DNA from 2 places in the uncultured Martelella sp. genome. Region 2 is predicted to be linked to the other one. Evidence: riboswitches for the same ligand, from Rfam matches in the RefSeq annotation. Region 2 holds a riboswitch; the other holds the start of a gene.

Evidence for each region. A riboswitch is a leader RNA that binds a small molecule or an ion and turns the genes downstream of it on or off. The one in region 2 is predicted to bind cobalamin.
Region 1: another riboswitch for cobalamin. It lies ahead of ACHZCU_RS06745 (TonB-dependent receptor domain-containing protein); the one in region 2 lies ahead of metE (5-methyltetrahydropteroyltriglutamate--homocysteine S-methyltransferase).

The regions. Positions count from the first base shown of each region.
Region 1 is NZ_CAXXFM010000001.1:1,411,996-1,419,403, forward strand. Features, by position in the region: gene ACHZCU_RS06730 (ABC transporter ATP-binding protein) at 123-884, opposite strand; gene ACHZCU_RS06735 (iron ABC transporter permease) at 884-1,885, opposite strand; gene ACHZCU_RS06740 (ABC transporter substrate-binding protein) at 1,878-2,732, opposite strand; gene ACHZCU_RS06745 (TonB-dependent receptor domain-containing protein) at 2,763-4,667, opposite strand; cobalamin riboswitch at 4,835-5,035, opposite strand; gene pncB (nicotinate phosphoribosyltransferase) at 5,125-6,429, opposite strand; gene ACHZCU_RS06755 (hypothetical protein) at 6,575-6,805, opposite strand; gene ACHZCU_RS06760 (hypothetical protein) at 6,825-7,046, opposite strand; gene ACHZCU_RS06765 (glyoxylate/hydroxypyruvate reductase A) at 7,130-7,408, opposite strand, start outside.
Region 2 is NZ_CAXXFM010000001.1:2,197,824-2,205,231, reverse strand. Features, by position in the region: gene ACHZCU_RS10320 (ABC transporter ATP-binding protein) at 1-1,620, opposite strand, end outside; gene ACHZCU_RS10315 (glycoside hydrolase family 2 protein) at 1,820-4,264, opposite strand; cobalamin riboswitch at 4,526-4,748, shown strand; gene metE (5-methyltetrahydropteroyltriglutamate--homocysteine S-methyltransferase) at 4,859-7,180, shown strand; gene ACHZCU_RS10305 (DsbA family protein) at 7,320-7,408, shown strand, end outside.

The DNA.
Region 1 (7,408 bases), 790 kb from region 2:
CGACGGCCGGCTCAGGTCGCGACCGGAGCTGAAGCCGGAAAGCTGCGGTTTCTTAGCGAAATCGGACACCGCGCGCAATGGCGCTTGGCAAGAGTTTGTGCATGGCAGGTAACGCAAAAGTTCTATTTGCCCGAAAGGCCGGTCGGCATGACCACCGGTCCGCCATCCGCATGGCCGAAAAAGGCCTCCACACCATAGACCCGACGCAGATTTTCCGCCGTCAGCACGGTTTCGGGTGTTCCCTCCGCCACCACGCGGCCTTCCGACAGCATCACCAGACGGGTACACCAGCGCGCGGCAAGCCCCAGATCATGCAACGAGCAGACCACCGACCGGCCCTCGCGCAGCAGCGAGACGAAGACCTCCATCAGCGCAATCTGGTGGGCGGGATCAAGGCCCGCGACGGGTTCGTCGGCCACAAGCAGCGGCGTGGTCTGGGCCAGAGCGCGGGCAATCAGCACCCGCGCGCGCTCGCCACCCGACAGCGTATCGGCGCGGCGCTCGGCAAGCGTATCGACCCCCATGCGCTCCATGGCGCGGGCGACGATCTGTCCCCCGGCCTCGCCGCTCTCCCGCCAGGGCTGGCGCCCAAGCCCCACGACGCGCCGCACCGCAACGGCCCAGGCAATTTCGTGATCCTGCGGCAGATAGGCCACCACCCGCGCGCGCTGCAGCGGCGTCATCTGCGCCAGCGGCGTCTGCAACAGACTGACATCGCCGGATGCCTCGATCAGCCCGAGGCAGGCCCTCAGCAGCGTCGACTTTCCCGCACCGTTCGGCCCGATCAGGCCAACGAGTTCGCCATGGCCGACCGAAAAGGCGACATTGTCGACAATCGCGCGCCCGCCGATGCGGACAGTGAGCTTGTCAGCCTCCAGCAACATCAAATCAACTCCCGGCGTGTCTTGTAGATCAGCCACAGGAAAAAGGGCGCGCCGATCAGGGCGGTCACGACCCCGATCTTCAAATCCCGCTCCGGCGCGATCAGCCGGACGGCGACATCGGCGGCCAGCAGGACAGCGGCACCGCCGAGCGCGCTGGCCGGCAGAAGGCGCGAGGGCAAGGACCCGACAAGCGGGCGCAGCAGATGCGGGACCACAAGCCCGACGAAGCCGATTGCGCCGGAAACGGCCGTTGCCGCACCAACACTTGCGGCCACACCCCAGATCACCTGCCGTTCGGTGGTCTTCGGCGCATGGCCGAGACTGACGGCCGCATCATGCCCGAGGATCATGGCATCGAGCGCACGGGCTGCGGAAAACAGCAGCACCCAGCCGAACGCCATGAACGGGATGGAGAGCCAGAACTGCAGCATCGAGCGATCGGCCAGCGAACCCAGCATCCAGAACATGATTTCCGTGGCGGCGAAGGGGTTGGGCGAAAGGTTGAGCGCAAGCGAGGTCATGGCGGCGGCAAAACTGGTGACCGCGACACCGGCAAGAATAATGGAAAGACTGCGCGCACCGCCGCCGGCAAGAAACCGCACCAGCACCACCGAGGCAAAGGCGAAGACAAGCGCCAGAACCGGCAAGGCCAGCACAAACAACGCCGAAAGCCCGGTATAGATCGCGATCACCGCGCCGAGCGAGGCCGACGCCGAAACGCCGAGCAGGCCGGGTTCGGCCAGCGGATTGCGCAGATAGCCCTGCAGCACCGCGCCCGAAAGGCCGAGCGTTGCCCCGATGGTGAACCCGAGCAGCGCGCGCGGCAGCCTGATCTCCTGCATGATCAGCGCAATCGCGCCCGCATCCCGGCTGAAAAGCCCCGACAATGCCGCCCGGAACCCGAAACCGGCGGGACCGACCGTCAAAGACGCCAGAAAAAGCAGGCTCACGAGCACGCCAAGACCGGCGAGAAGCAGGTAATAGCGACGCTGTTCACTCATGTCCGTTGCCCTTGGCCACGCCATTTCTGAGGCGGGCGATTGCGTCAAGATTGAACGGCCCGCCGCAGATCGTCAGACGGCTGGGAAGATCAATGAGTTCTGCCTTTTCAGCCGCTGCGCGAAAGGCGGGATGGGCAAACGGCGCCTCGGCCAGGGCGGGTGCATCATAGCCGCTGTCGCCGCCGATGATAACCTCGGGCGCCGCCATGATCAGGCGTTCGAGCGGCAGGCGGCCAAGACCATCGATGCCGGCGGAAATACCGATATTGTCGAGCCCCGCATCGGCAACGATATCGCCGGCAAGCGTGCCCTCGCCCGAGGTGTAGCCATTGGCATAATAAAGCGCTGCGGTCTTGTCGCTTGCCGGCTGTTCCAGCAGGGCTGCGCGGATTTCATCCATGTCCGCGACAATCCGTTCGGCCGCCGCCTCGCGCCCCAGAAGATGGCCCATGCGCAGAAGATTTTCGCGCACATCCTCAAGCGAGGCCTCCGGCGCGAATTCGGCAACGGGGACACCGAGCCGTTTCAGGAGATTGACCGTCTCGCGGGTGGTATAGCTGCCGGCCAGCACCAGATCCGGTTTCAGAAGGAACACTTCCTCCGCCTGCCCGTGATTGAGCGGATAGGCCGCGGCCTCTTCCGCCATGGCGGAGACGGCCGGATCGACCGCAAGGGCCGATATGGAAATGAGCTGCCCCTCGCCCGCAAGCGCCATCGCCATCTGATCGGTGCACAGATTGATCGAGACCACACGGGCCGGTGCGTCTCCTTCATCGAGCGCAAGAGCCGAAGGAACGGCAGAAAACAGGCAAAGGAGGCCGGCGCAGGCGGTTTTGACAGACAGCATTGTTCGAGCCGACCGCGCCGACCGCATCATCTAGAACGTCCTTTGATAGGAAAGCGTCACCGTGGTGCCGGGCGCATTATAGCCGTAGGCGGTCTCATAGTCTTCATCGAACAGGTTCTCGACTGCGAACTTGACGCGGGCGGCCTGATCGATGTCGTAGAGCGCCGAGACATTGACCAGCGTGTAATCGCCAAGCTGGGGATTATAGCTTGCCGTATTGGTCCAGCGGCTGCCGACATATTCGATATCGGCATTGAGATTGAGCGCCTCGGTTGCCTGCCAGCTTGCGGCTGCCGTCAGCTTCAGACGGTTCTGATTGGCGATATACTGGTCGTCAGTCTCATCCTTCGGCAGGCGATATTCGAAGCCGAAATCAAGACCGAGCCGGTCATCCATGAGCGCCTGCGACCAGACCGCCCGCACGCCGGAAATCTTCGCCTTGTCGATATTCGTATAGGTCGAAAAGTCGCTGGTGTAGTCAATCATGTCGTCAATGAAGGTCTGATACCAGACGAGATCAACACTGCTTGTATCCGACGCCGCCCAATTGAGGCCAACCTCATAGGATTTGGACCGTTCCGGATCGAGATCGGGATTGCCGACATAAGAACCGAAATATCCTGGATAATAAAGCTGATTGAAATCCGGCGCGCGGAAACCGGTGGCAAAGGATGCCCGCGCAGTCAGACCCTCGATAAGCTCGTAGCCGACACCGACATTATAGGTCAAAGCGCCGCCGAAATCCTCGTTGGCGTCGTAACGCAACCCGGCATTAAGATCGAGCGCCTCCCATTCCAGCGAATACTGCGTATAGACCGCGCCAATGGCGCGGCTGGATTTTGAATAGTCCGTCGAGGAACTGACATGCTCCTCGTAAGCCTCCCCGCCGAAGGTCAGGCTGCTGAACAGGTCGCCTGTCACGAATTCCTTGGTCGTGCTGGCATTCAAGCCATACCGCGTCGTATCGAAATCGCTGTTATAGGTAGCGTCGCCCTTGAGAAAGGTCTTGTTGTAATCGAGAGCGGAATAAATCTCGAAGACGGAGGACCAGTCCTCGCCGTGGTCGATCTCGGCGCCGACCTTGAAGCCGGCATTGGTCTGCAGGGACTGGTTCGCGCCGGGGCCCCAGCTGGAAGCGCCATCGAAATGTGGGTTGGAACGGGCGTAGAACCCATCTGTGTAGAGTCGGCCCCAGAGAAAGTCCTTCGACAGCGCATAATTGAACGAACCCTGCAGGAACCCATCGTCATCAGGCTCGATCAGGCCGCTTGCGGGCGTGGTGAAGTTATACCCTTCGGTCCCGAGAATACCGAGACCGACATTGAAATCGACCCCGTCCGCAGTACTGCCGCGCACAGTGCCATTGGCAAAACCGCCCCACGGCCATGTCACGCCCGTCTCAACGGTCGTACAGACATTTTTTCCGTTTTCACAGAATGAACCATCTCTGGTGATGATGTTGATGACACCGCCGATCGCATCCGCGCCCCATTGCGCCGAATGTGCACCTTCAACGACCTCGATCCGGTTGACCGCGCTCAGAGGAATATTGGAAAGGTAGGCCGTGCCGGTGGTTGCCGATGCGACGCGCATACCATCCACCAAAACCAGTGTCTGGTTGGCACGAGCAGAGCGCAGCGTCACCGAGGCCTGCGCGCCCTGCCCGCCATTGGTGGTGATGTTGACGCCCGGATATTTCCGCAGAAGCGACGGCAGGTCGGGCGCTGCGGATTTTGCAATATCTTCCTCATCGATCACCGTCACGGTGGAGGTTGATTGCGTGATCGTCGAAGGCCGGCGCAAAGGCGTGGTCACATAGACCGGTTCAAGCTCGGTCACGACATCGTCGAAAGGCGCGGCGTCCTGCGCCAGCACCTGCTGTGCCGGTACCAAGGCCAAAAGCGCGGCGGAGGCCGCAAGCAGAGATTTGTTCATTCCATGTCCCCAAGGCGGCCGGCATGACGCCGGCCGAAAAAGCCCGTCGGGGACAACAGCTTTTGACGCGGAAACACCCGGTCGCGATCCTGTCCCGTCGGCGGCAACATCGTTTCGAAATGTCACCGCGACGGCAGACCGCGCCAAAACAAGAACCCCGTGTTCCGGCAAGGGTGACGGGATCGGGCAGGTCTCCTGGCTTCCGCGTCATCGCCATTGTTTCCGTCTTCCCGGATCAATCCAGTGACGTCATGGAAACGGCTCTGCGGCTACAGTTGCGGGGGCAGCCACGGCCTGGGGCAAGCGCCCTGTCCCGTGTTCCCTTTTCATCCGTTCTTGCGAACGGAACCTGATCCGCGCGCAATCTATGCGGCGCGCATCCGCGGTGTCAACGCAGCCAACCCCGTGATTTGTACGAACAAATCCGGGTATTGCTTTTCGGCCACAGGTCGGGGTTTCACACCAGCACAGGCTGGTCGAACATGTCTTCCGAGCCGAAGAATTTCAGATAGCGTTCGACTTCCTTCGGGTCGCCGGTCGCCTTTTGCGGATTGTCGGAAAGCTTGACGGCCGGGCGGCCATTGGCGTCCGTCACCTTGCAGACGACGGAGATCGGCTTCAGCCCGCCGACGCGGTGCGGCGCGCAGCCGATGAAGTCATTGGTGAGGTTGGTGCCCCAGCCGAAGCTCATGCGCACGCGGCCCTGAAAATGCTTGTAGGCCTCGATGATCGCATCCACGTCCAGCCCGTCGGAAAAGATCAGGATTTTCTCGCGCGGATCGCGGCCCATCTTCTTCCACCAGTCGATGATCTTCTCGCCGCCTTCGATCGGCGGGGCGCTGTCGGGGCGAAAGCCGGTCCAGTCGGCAACCCATTCGGGCGCATTGCGCAAAAACGCCGTGGTGCCATAGGCATCGGGCAGCGCAATCAGCAGGTTGCCGCCGTAAAGCTTGTTCCAGTCCTGCATCACCTTGTAGGGCGCTGCGGCCAGTTGCTCGTCGGTTTCGGCAAGGGCGGCTGCGACCATCGGCAGCTCATGGGCATTGGTGCCGACGGCTTCCAGATCGGTATCCATGGCCAGAAGCACATTTGAGGTGCCGGTAAAGGCCGGGCCAATGCCCTCCTTCAACGCTTCCACGCACCAGCGCTGCCACAGGAAGGAATGGCGCCGCCGTGTGCCGAAATCGGAGATTTTCAGGCCATCGAGAGCTGCCAGCCGCTCGACCTTGGCCCACATCTTGGCCTTGGCGCGGGCATAGGTGACATCGACGGTGAACAGCCCGAGGTCCTTCAGGGCCGAACGGGAGCGCAGCTCGTTGATGATGCAAAGCGCTGGAATCTCCCACATCGTGGTTTCCATCCAGCGGCCGTGAAAATCGAGCTGATACTGGCCATCGCGTTTGGTGAGTTCATATTCCGGCAGGCGGAAATTGGCGAGCCAGGTCAGAAATTCCGGCTCGAAGATCTGAGAGCGGCCGTAAAACGAGTTACCGGCAAGCCAGATCATTTCCTTCTTGGTCAACCTGATCTCGCGCGCATGGTCGAGCTGGTCGCGCAACTCGCCCTCGTCGATCTCGTCGGCCAGACGCACCGAGGTCGTGCGATTGATCACCGAGAATGTCGCATTGACGTCCGGATAGAGTTTCCAGATCATCTGCAGCATCAGGAGTTTGTAGAAATCCGTATCCAGCAGACTGCGGATAATCGGGTCGAGCTTCCAGCTATGGTCGTAGACCCGTGTTGCGATATCGGTCTTCGGCATCGCCGTTCGCTCCTCGGCTTTTCAGGCGCCGTTGCGGCGGAAAAATAGCGCGAAGGGCCGCCATGCCGCCCTTCCGGGCCCATGACTTAGCTGCAAAGACGGCACAAAGTCCAGAGCGGACACGTCGTTTTGCTCGATGTGAGCTTTACTGAGCCGGTGCAGCCGCGTTCGCGTCCTCGTTGACTGTCTCGCCCGCCGGATCGCCGCCCTGCGGGGCAAACAGTTCCACCGCGCCCCAGGCCACGAAGGCCAGAACAAGGCCCACCGCCAGAATGATCAGCACCGGACGGCCGCGCTCGGAATGCCGCGCCTCCGTCGGGGTCACGTCAACCTCGGCATCCTCGGGGCGGTGGCCTGTCGTCTTCTTTTCAACCATGTCGTCCTCCCGGATCGTCCTAGCTCGCGCCGGGCGCGCCGAACAGCCACGAAGCACCGCCCCAGATCAGCACCACGGCAACCATGATGGCGATGATGATCATGATCACGGTCTGCCCGCGGTTGAGATGCCGTTTTTCGGTCGGCGGGATGCGGGTGTCGTCCTCATTCTTCTGCGGATAGTCATCCTCGCCCGGATATCTGACGGGCCGGCCTTCCTTCGGATCGAAATGCGTCGTCATATCGTCCTCCTTCGCCTCCGCGCGGGGCGGAGGCGTTTCCAAAGGGATAAAACGGCAAGGCGCGGGTCTTTGTTCCCGGCAGATCAGTATCCCGCGGTCCGGTCGACCACATGCTGAAGCGGTTCGCCCGCCTCGAAACGGGCGATCTGCCGGGCGACATGGGCAAAAAGCGCCCGGACATCGGTATCAGAGGCAATATGCGGGGTCACCAGCGCACGCTCATGCGACCAGAGCGGGCTTGCCGGCGGCAACGGCTCGCTGGCGAACACGTCCAGCGACACACCGCCGAGAACACCGCTATCCAGCGCGGTAACGATATCGGCCTCGACCTGTGAACCGCCACGCCCGGCATTGATGAACAC
Region 2 (7,408 bases):
CCGCGCCAGCGCATCCTGAACCAGAGATTCCGCATAGGAATCGAGTGCGCTCGTGGCTTCATCAAGGATCAGGATGTCGGCATTGCGCAGCATGGCGCGCGCAATTGCCAGGCGCTGTTTCTGGCCGCCAGAGAGGTTGCCGCCGTTCTCACCAACGAAGGAATCATAGCCATCATTCATGTTCAAGATGAAGTCATGCGCATGGGCTGCCTTTGCCGCCTCGACGATTTCCTCATCCGTTGCTCCCTGCCGTCCGAGCCGAAGATTTTCCCGCACGGTTCCGTTGAACAGGAACGTATCCTGTCCGACATAAGACATGTGCGCACGCAGGGATTCGAACGACACCTCCCTGAGATCGAGACCGTTCACGGTGATCACGCCTTCATCGGGATCGAACATGCGCATGACGAGGTTGATGATGGTCGACTTGCCACCGCCCGAAGCGCCCACCAAAGCCGTGGTCTTGCCCGACGGGAATACGAGGTTGAGGTTCTTGAACAGCGGTTTGGACGAATCGTAGGAGAAACCCACATTATCGAACACGATCTCGCCGCCGCCCGGGGGGATCGATTTCGGGTTTTCCGCTTCCGTCAGAAGGATAGGGTGATCCTTGATCTCGTACATCATCCGGACGCCGACCATGGCGGATTCCAGATTGACGCGCATGCGGGCGAGCCGTTTGGCCGGTTCATAGGCCAGAAGCAACGCCGTGATGAACGACATCAGCTCGCCGGGCGTCTGGCTGCCGCCGACAACCCAGAAACCGCTGAGCGCAATGACGCCGGCAATGGCCAGACCGGAAAGCGTTTCCATGATCGGGCTGGTCGCGGCCGAAAGCCGGGCAATGCTGTTGGCCCGATGTTCCACCTGGGTGACCTGCCGGTCCATGCGCGCGCGCATGTGGTCTTCCAGGCCGAATGCCTTGATGATACGCACACCGGTCGATGCTTCCTGAACACTTTCGATGATTTTCGCGAAAGCGGTCAGTTCCTGACGCATGATGTCACGAACTTTTTTCGTCAGATAGCGAACGCCGGTAAAAGCGAGCGGACCGATAATGAAAGCCACAAGCGACAGAACCGGTTGCTGGATGAACATCACGACCACCAGCCCGATCAGCGAAAACAGGTCGCGCACCGCCGACGTCAGGATCAGATCCATCGCCGTGCGCGCCGCCTGAGCATTGTTCGTCAGGCGCATGACGAGATCGGAAGACGGGAAGCGGATGAAGAAATTCAGATCTTGCTGAAGGATGCGTCCGAAAATGCTGCTCTGCGTCTTGGCGATGATATTGTTGCCGGCCTTGCTCAGGATCACGATCTGAAAATAGGTCGAGATCCCCTTGACGATAAAAATCGCGGCAACCGCACCCGCCAGCATGAACATGCGGTTCATGTTCTGGGAGACCACGGTCTCGTTGACAATGTCCTTCATGATCCAGGCGCTGAGCGAGGTCATGCCCGCCACGATCAACATCGCAACCGTGGCCAGCGCATACCAGGGCGCCTGATCGCGCAGGTTTTCAGACAGAAGGCGAAACAGCAGGCTGCGATTGGCTCTGGGAAGGAACCGCGCCGCCAGCGCATCGAGCCAACCGGACAATGGCTTGGGTAGCTGCATGGGGATCCGCATTTCCATATAGACTTCGTGGCCTCCGTTTTGCGCAGGGATGGTGTTTTTTATCCCTGATCGGCCTCAGCGCGTGAGGAATAGGGCAAACAGCCCGCAAGAGCAAGCCTTCGTTTGAGGCTATTCCTGCGCCCTGTTCACGGCCAAAATATGCTGTTTCCCGCCTTGGAGCGTTTCAGACTGAAACGCTCTAACCCCGAAGATAGCTGACAATCGGTGTGCCGTCATCCGGCAGGTGCGAGCGCCGCTTGCGTGTGACGGTGATCACCTTCGGCTCACCGGGCAAAAGCGTGAAGCAGTTGTCGGAATAGATGTCGTCATCGCCGTGGCCATAGGTCACGTAGAGCGCGGGACGATCGCTCGTCAGCGTGACGCGACGTTCGCCATTATCGGCTGTCTCCGCCGCCGTCTCGATTTGAGGCGGGGCAAAGCGATAGGCCTTCGGCCGTTTCGGCAGATATTCGTTTTCGCCGAGCACATTGCCGGATTGATCGCGCCAGTCGAAGATCAGAAAGGCGCTTTCTTCCAGGGTTTCCGGCCGGATGCGCGCCACTTCGACAACACCGGCAGCCTTCGCCGTCACCGGATAATCGCCGATCTCGGCGACCTTGCCGGATGTCGCATCGACGCTGCGCAGCCGGACCGTGACCGGCGTATCCTCGGTCCTGTCGGAAACGGCCAGCAGCATGATCGCGCCGGTATCGGGGTCCGGCTGGGCGGTCACCATCAGGTCGGCGAAAAACCGGCGGGCGAGATACTGCGTGGTCTTCCAGCCGCCGCCATATTCAAGGCTCGACCAGCTTGCCACCGGCCAGGTGTCGTTCAACTGCCAGAACAGCGTGCCCATGGTGCGCGGCCTGTTGGCCCGCCAGAATTCGATCGCCGTCTTCATGGCCAGCCCCTGCCCGAGCTGGCTGAGATAAACCATATCCTCGAAACTGTCGGGGAAGCGGAAATAGCGGGCGATGGTCTCGACAATCCGGCTGTTGCCGCCCTCATTGCGCTGATGCACATCCAGAACGGCAGAGGAGACATTGCGGTCTTCCTCATCGGTAAAGCTCCTGATCACCCGCATGGACGGGAAGGACTGGAACCCGAATTCCGAGCAGAAGCGCGGCCTGACGGTGCGGTAGTGCTCGAAATCCTTCGCCGAGTGCCAGACATCCCAGAAATGCATGTCGCCGGACGTGTCCACATGCCAGCCATCGCCGAAATCGAGACGACCGACGGAGGGCGATGAGGGACGGAACGGCAGGCCGATATCCTCATCCTCCACCGCCTCTTCCAGCGCATGGTTCAACCGATCGTAGATCGCCAGGTAACGGTCGCGGTTCTCAAGGCTCTCCTTGTACCAGGTCAGGGCGCCGACCAGTTCGTTGTCGCCGCACCACAGTGCCATTGCCGCAAAACGCGAAAGCCTGCGCAATTGCTGGCGCGCCTCGTTGCGCACCAGATCGAGCCAGTGCCGCTCATGAGCGGGGTAGAGATTGCAGGCGAACATGAAATCGTGCCAGATCATCAGGCCGAGTTCGTCGCACAGTTCATAGAACCAGTCGGCCTCATACTGCCCGCCGCCCCAGATGCGGATCATGTTCATATTGGCGTCGACTGCCGACTGCAGAAGGTCGCGCACCTGTTCAGGCGTGGCGCGTTCGGGTAGCGCGTCGCCGGGGATCCAGTTGGCGCCCTTCATGAAGATCTCGCGGCCGTTGACCTTGAACGCAAAGCGGTTGCCGATCTCGTCCTCGTCGGTCAGCAACGCGACATCACGCAAGCCGATGCGGAAATCCCGTGTCTGGCCGCCAAGCGAAACGGACAGGTCATAGAATGCCTGCTCGCCATGACCGGCCGGCCACCACAGGCGCGGGTTTTCCACCCGGGCCGTCACGGTCACACGGTTTTCACCGGGAAAGGCATGCAGCGTTGCAGTTGCCCGGTGGCCATCGATTTCCACAATGGCATCTTCAACCGCCGGCGCGAAGGCAAAGGCGTGGAGTGTCACATCCAGTTCAACCGCGCCATCTTCGTGACGCTGACGGATGGCAACATCATCGAGGCGGACCGATCCGGTGCGCACAAGCGCGATATCGCCGTAAAAACCGAGCGGGCACAGCGCGATCCCCCAGTCCCAGCCGCCATGGCACTGCGTCTTGCGCAGGAAATTCAGGTGACCGATGCGGCTGTTGGTCGAAAACGGCATCGGGAAATCGGAGTTTTCCGCCCTTTTTGCCGCTTCCAGGGAATTGGACAGGAATGTCACTTCGATGAGGTTTTCGCCTTCGCGCAAAAAACCGGTGACGTCGAAGTCATAGCGCAGGAACTGGCTCTCGCAGTGCCCGACCGGTTTGCCGTTGACGCGCACTTCGGCAAGGCAATCGACGCTTTCGAAACGCAGCGTGAAGTGCCCGTTGTCCATACTTTCCAGATTGAACGACCGTTTTGCGGTCCAGAGCGAACGGTGCACCCAGTCGGTCAGGGTTTCATTGTCGCGCCAGTAGGGATCTTCGATCTTGCCTGCGGCAAGCAGGGCGGAATGAACATCGCCCGGAACGTTCAGTTCGACTGCGATGTCTGCGTCGTCGCACGTCGCCGTCCAGCCGTCGTTGAGAATGATCGTTTCTGCGACATTTGCCATGATGTTCCGTCTTCCCTGTTGCTCTCGGTCGCCCCACGCTGAGAATTGCGCACAAACCGACCGTCTTCCCGCTCGCCTTTTAGCCTTTTTCAGGCATCGTGCGAAACGCCTAACCGGCAATATGCGCGAACTTTTCGCCAGAGTTTTGCGCATTCGGCGACCGACCACATAGACCAAAGTCCCGAAAGACACCCGTAATGACATAACGAATTAATTATATAAATATATCTTTATATCAATTGACAATCGGTACCGGCCGGATAACACTGCATCCGCTCTGGTTCGCTGTGATGGGTTGATGCCCATCCCCGCGCCAAGAGGGAATCCGGTGCGCTGTGCGACGTCATTGTCAGCGGCAATTCCGGAGCTGCCCCCGCAACTGTAAGCGGAGAGTGCCTTTCCACATCGTCACTGGGAAACCGGGAAGACGGAAAGGCGCGCCGACCCGCAAGCCAGGAGACCTGCCAGAGCCTTGTAACTGTCCACGGGCGGGGTGTCCCGGTGGTGCTGCGAAACCGGCGTGGGAGGTCGCTCCCGCGGTGTTTTCTCATGCTTTCCGCCAACCCATGCCCCCAACTTTGTCTGGGGTATGAAATGCCAAATACGAAACCTGCCGTCGCAAGCCTCGGCTTTCCGCGCATCGGCGCACGACGTGAACTGAAATTCGCGCTGGAATCCTGCTGGTCCGGCAAATCCGGCACTGCCGAACTTCTCGATACGGCCGAACATCTGCGCCGCAAGAACTGGCGCCTGCAACAGGAAAAAGGGATCGATGTGATCCCGTCGAATGATTTCTCGCTCTACGACCACGTTCTCGACACCGCGGTCATGGTCGGCGCAATTCCGCAGGAATATGGCTGGACCGGCGGTGACGTCTCGCTTGAAACCTATTTTGCCATGGCGCGCGGCGCACAGACGAGCGCAGACGATGCCGGTTGCGGCCATGCCGGACACGGGCGCGACGTTCGCGCGCTGGAAATGACCAAGTGGTTCGACACCAACTACCACTATCTCGTGCCCGAACTGACGGAAGATCAGACCTTTGCGCTGTCCTCGACCAAGCCGGTCGATCACTACCTTGAAGCCAAGGCGCTGGGCATCGAAACGCGTCCGGTCATTCTCGGCCCCGTCACCTTCCTGAAGCTCGCCAAGGCGCGGGGATCCGATTTCGAGCCGGTCACGCTGCTGTCCCGTCTTCTGCCGGTCTATACCGAGCTGCTCAGCAGGCTCCATGAAGCAGGCGCAGAATGGGTGCAGATCGACGAACCCGCGCTGGTGCTCGACCTGACGAACGATGAGCGTGCTGCTTTTGAAAACGCCTATGACGCCCTCACCAAGGCCGTGCCGGCGCTGAAGCTGATGCTCGCCAGCTATTTCGGCGATCTCGGCGACAATGCACAGACGGCACTGAACCTGCCCGTTGCCGGTCTGCATTTCGATCTCAAACGTGCACCTGATGCGCTGGAGGGCATTCTCGCAAAGGTCGCGCCCGAACAGGTGCTTTCGCTTGGCGTCATCGACGGACGCAACATCTGGCGGGCAGACCTTCCTGCACTTCTCGAGCAGCTGCGGCCGGTGATCGAGGCGCGCGGTGCGGACAAGGTTCAAATCGCCCCGTCCTGCTCGCTTCTCCATGTGCCGATCGATGTCGCGCTGGAAACCGAACTCGATCCGGAGCTGAAAAGCTGGCTGTCCTTCGCGATCCAGAAGCTCGAAGAGCTTTCCGCCCTGGCCCGCGGGCTTGGCGGCGAAGCGATTGACGAGGCGCTTGCGGCTGCCGGCAACGCCCTTGCCGCACGCAGCCGTTCGCCGCGCGTCCACAATGATGCGGTTGCCGCCCGGCTTGCCGCCGTCGGCGAAAACGACCGCCGCCGCAAAAGCCGCTTTTCCGACCGCATTGCCCTTCAGCGCAAGAAGCTTGGACTGCCGCTGTTTCCGACGACGACAATCGGTTCCTTCCCGCAGACCAGCGAGGTCCGCAAGTCCCGCGCCGCCTTCAATCGCGGCGATCTCGACCGGGCGGCCTATGACGGCTTTCTTCAGACCGAGACGGAAAAGGCGATCCGCTTTCAGGAAGACATCGGCCTCGACGTGCTGGTTCATGGCGAATTCGAGCGCAATGACATGGTCCAGTATTTCGGCGAAAAACTCTCCGGCTTCGCCTTCACCAAGCATGGCTGGGTGCAGAGCTACGGCTCGCGCTATGTCCGCCCGCCGGTGATCTTCGGCGATGTCTCCCGGCCCGCGCCGATGACGGTCGACTGGTGGCGGTTTGCGCAGTCGAAGACCGAAAAGCCGGTCAAGGGCATGCTGACGGGGCCGGTCACCATCCTCAACTGGTCGTTCGTGCGCGACGATATCCCCCGTTCGCAGACCTGCGCCCAGATCGCGCTTGCCATCCGCGATGAGGTTGTCGATCTGGAAACGGCAGGCGCTGCCATCATCCAGATTGACGAAGCCGCCCTGCGCGAGGGCCTGCCGCTGCGCAAATCGGAGTGGAAGACCTATCTCGACTGGGCCATCGACGCCTTCAGGCTTTCGTCCTCGGGGGTTGCGGATGAAACCCAGATCCACACCCATATGTGCTATTCGGAGTTCAACGACATCATCGATGCGATTGCAGCGATGGATACGGATGTGATTTCCATCGAGACCTCGCGCTCGAAGATGGAACTGCTCGATGTCTTCACCGCCTTCGAATATCCAAGCGAAATCGGGCCCGGTGTTTATGACATCCACTCGCCCCGCATTCCTGCAACGGGCGAGATGACCGAACTGCTGTCGCTCGCCCGCAAGCGGCTCGATGACCGTCAGATCTGGATCAATCCCGATTGCGGCCTGAAGACCCGCGGCTGGGCCGAGGTCAAACCGGCGCTGGTCAATATGGTCGAAGCCGCAAAAGCCCTGCGCGGCTGAACGGCCTTGCAAAACGCCCCGGCCCTTTTGGGGCCGGCGGCACACTCGCGTTTGAGGAGGGTGCGCTCTCGCAAAATTGATGGGTGGCAGGATGGCGCCGTCCCCTATACTAAGCCGGATCAGAATCAAGGAGACCGGCATGACGGACCGCCGCACCATTTTGAAAGGCATGCTTGCAGGCTCGGGCCTTGCGCTGTTTCCGATCGGCGCATATGCCCATGAGCCCTC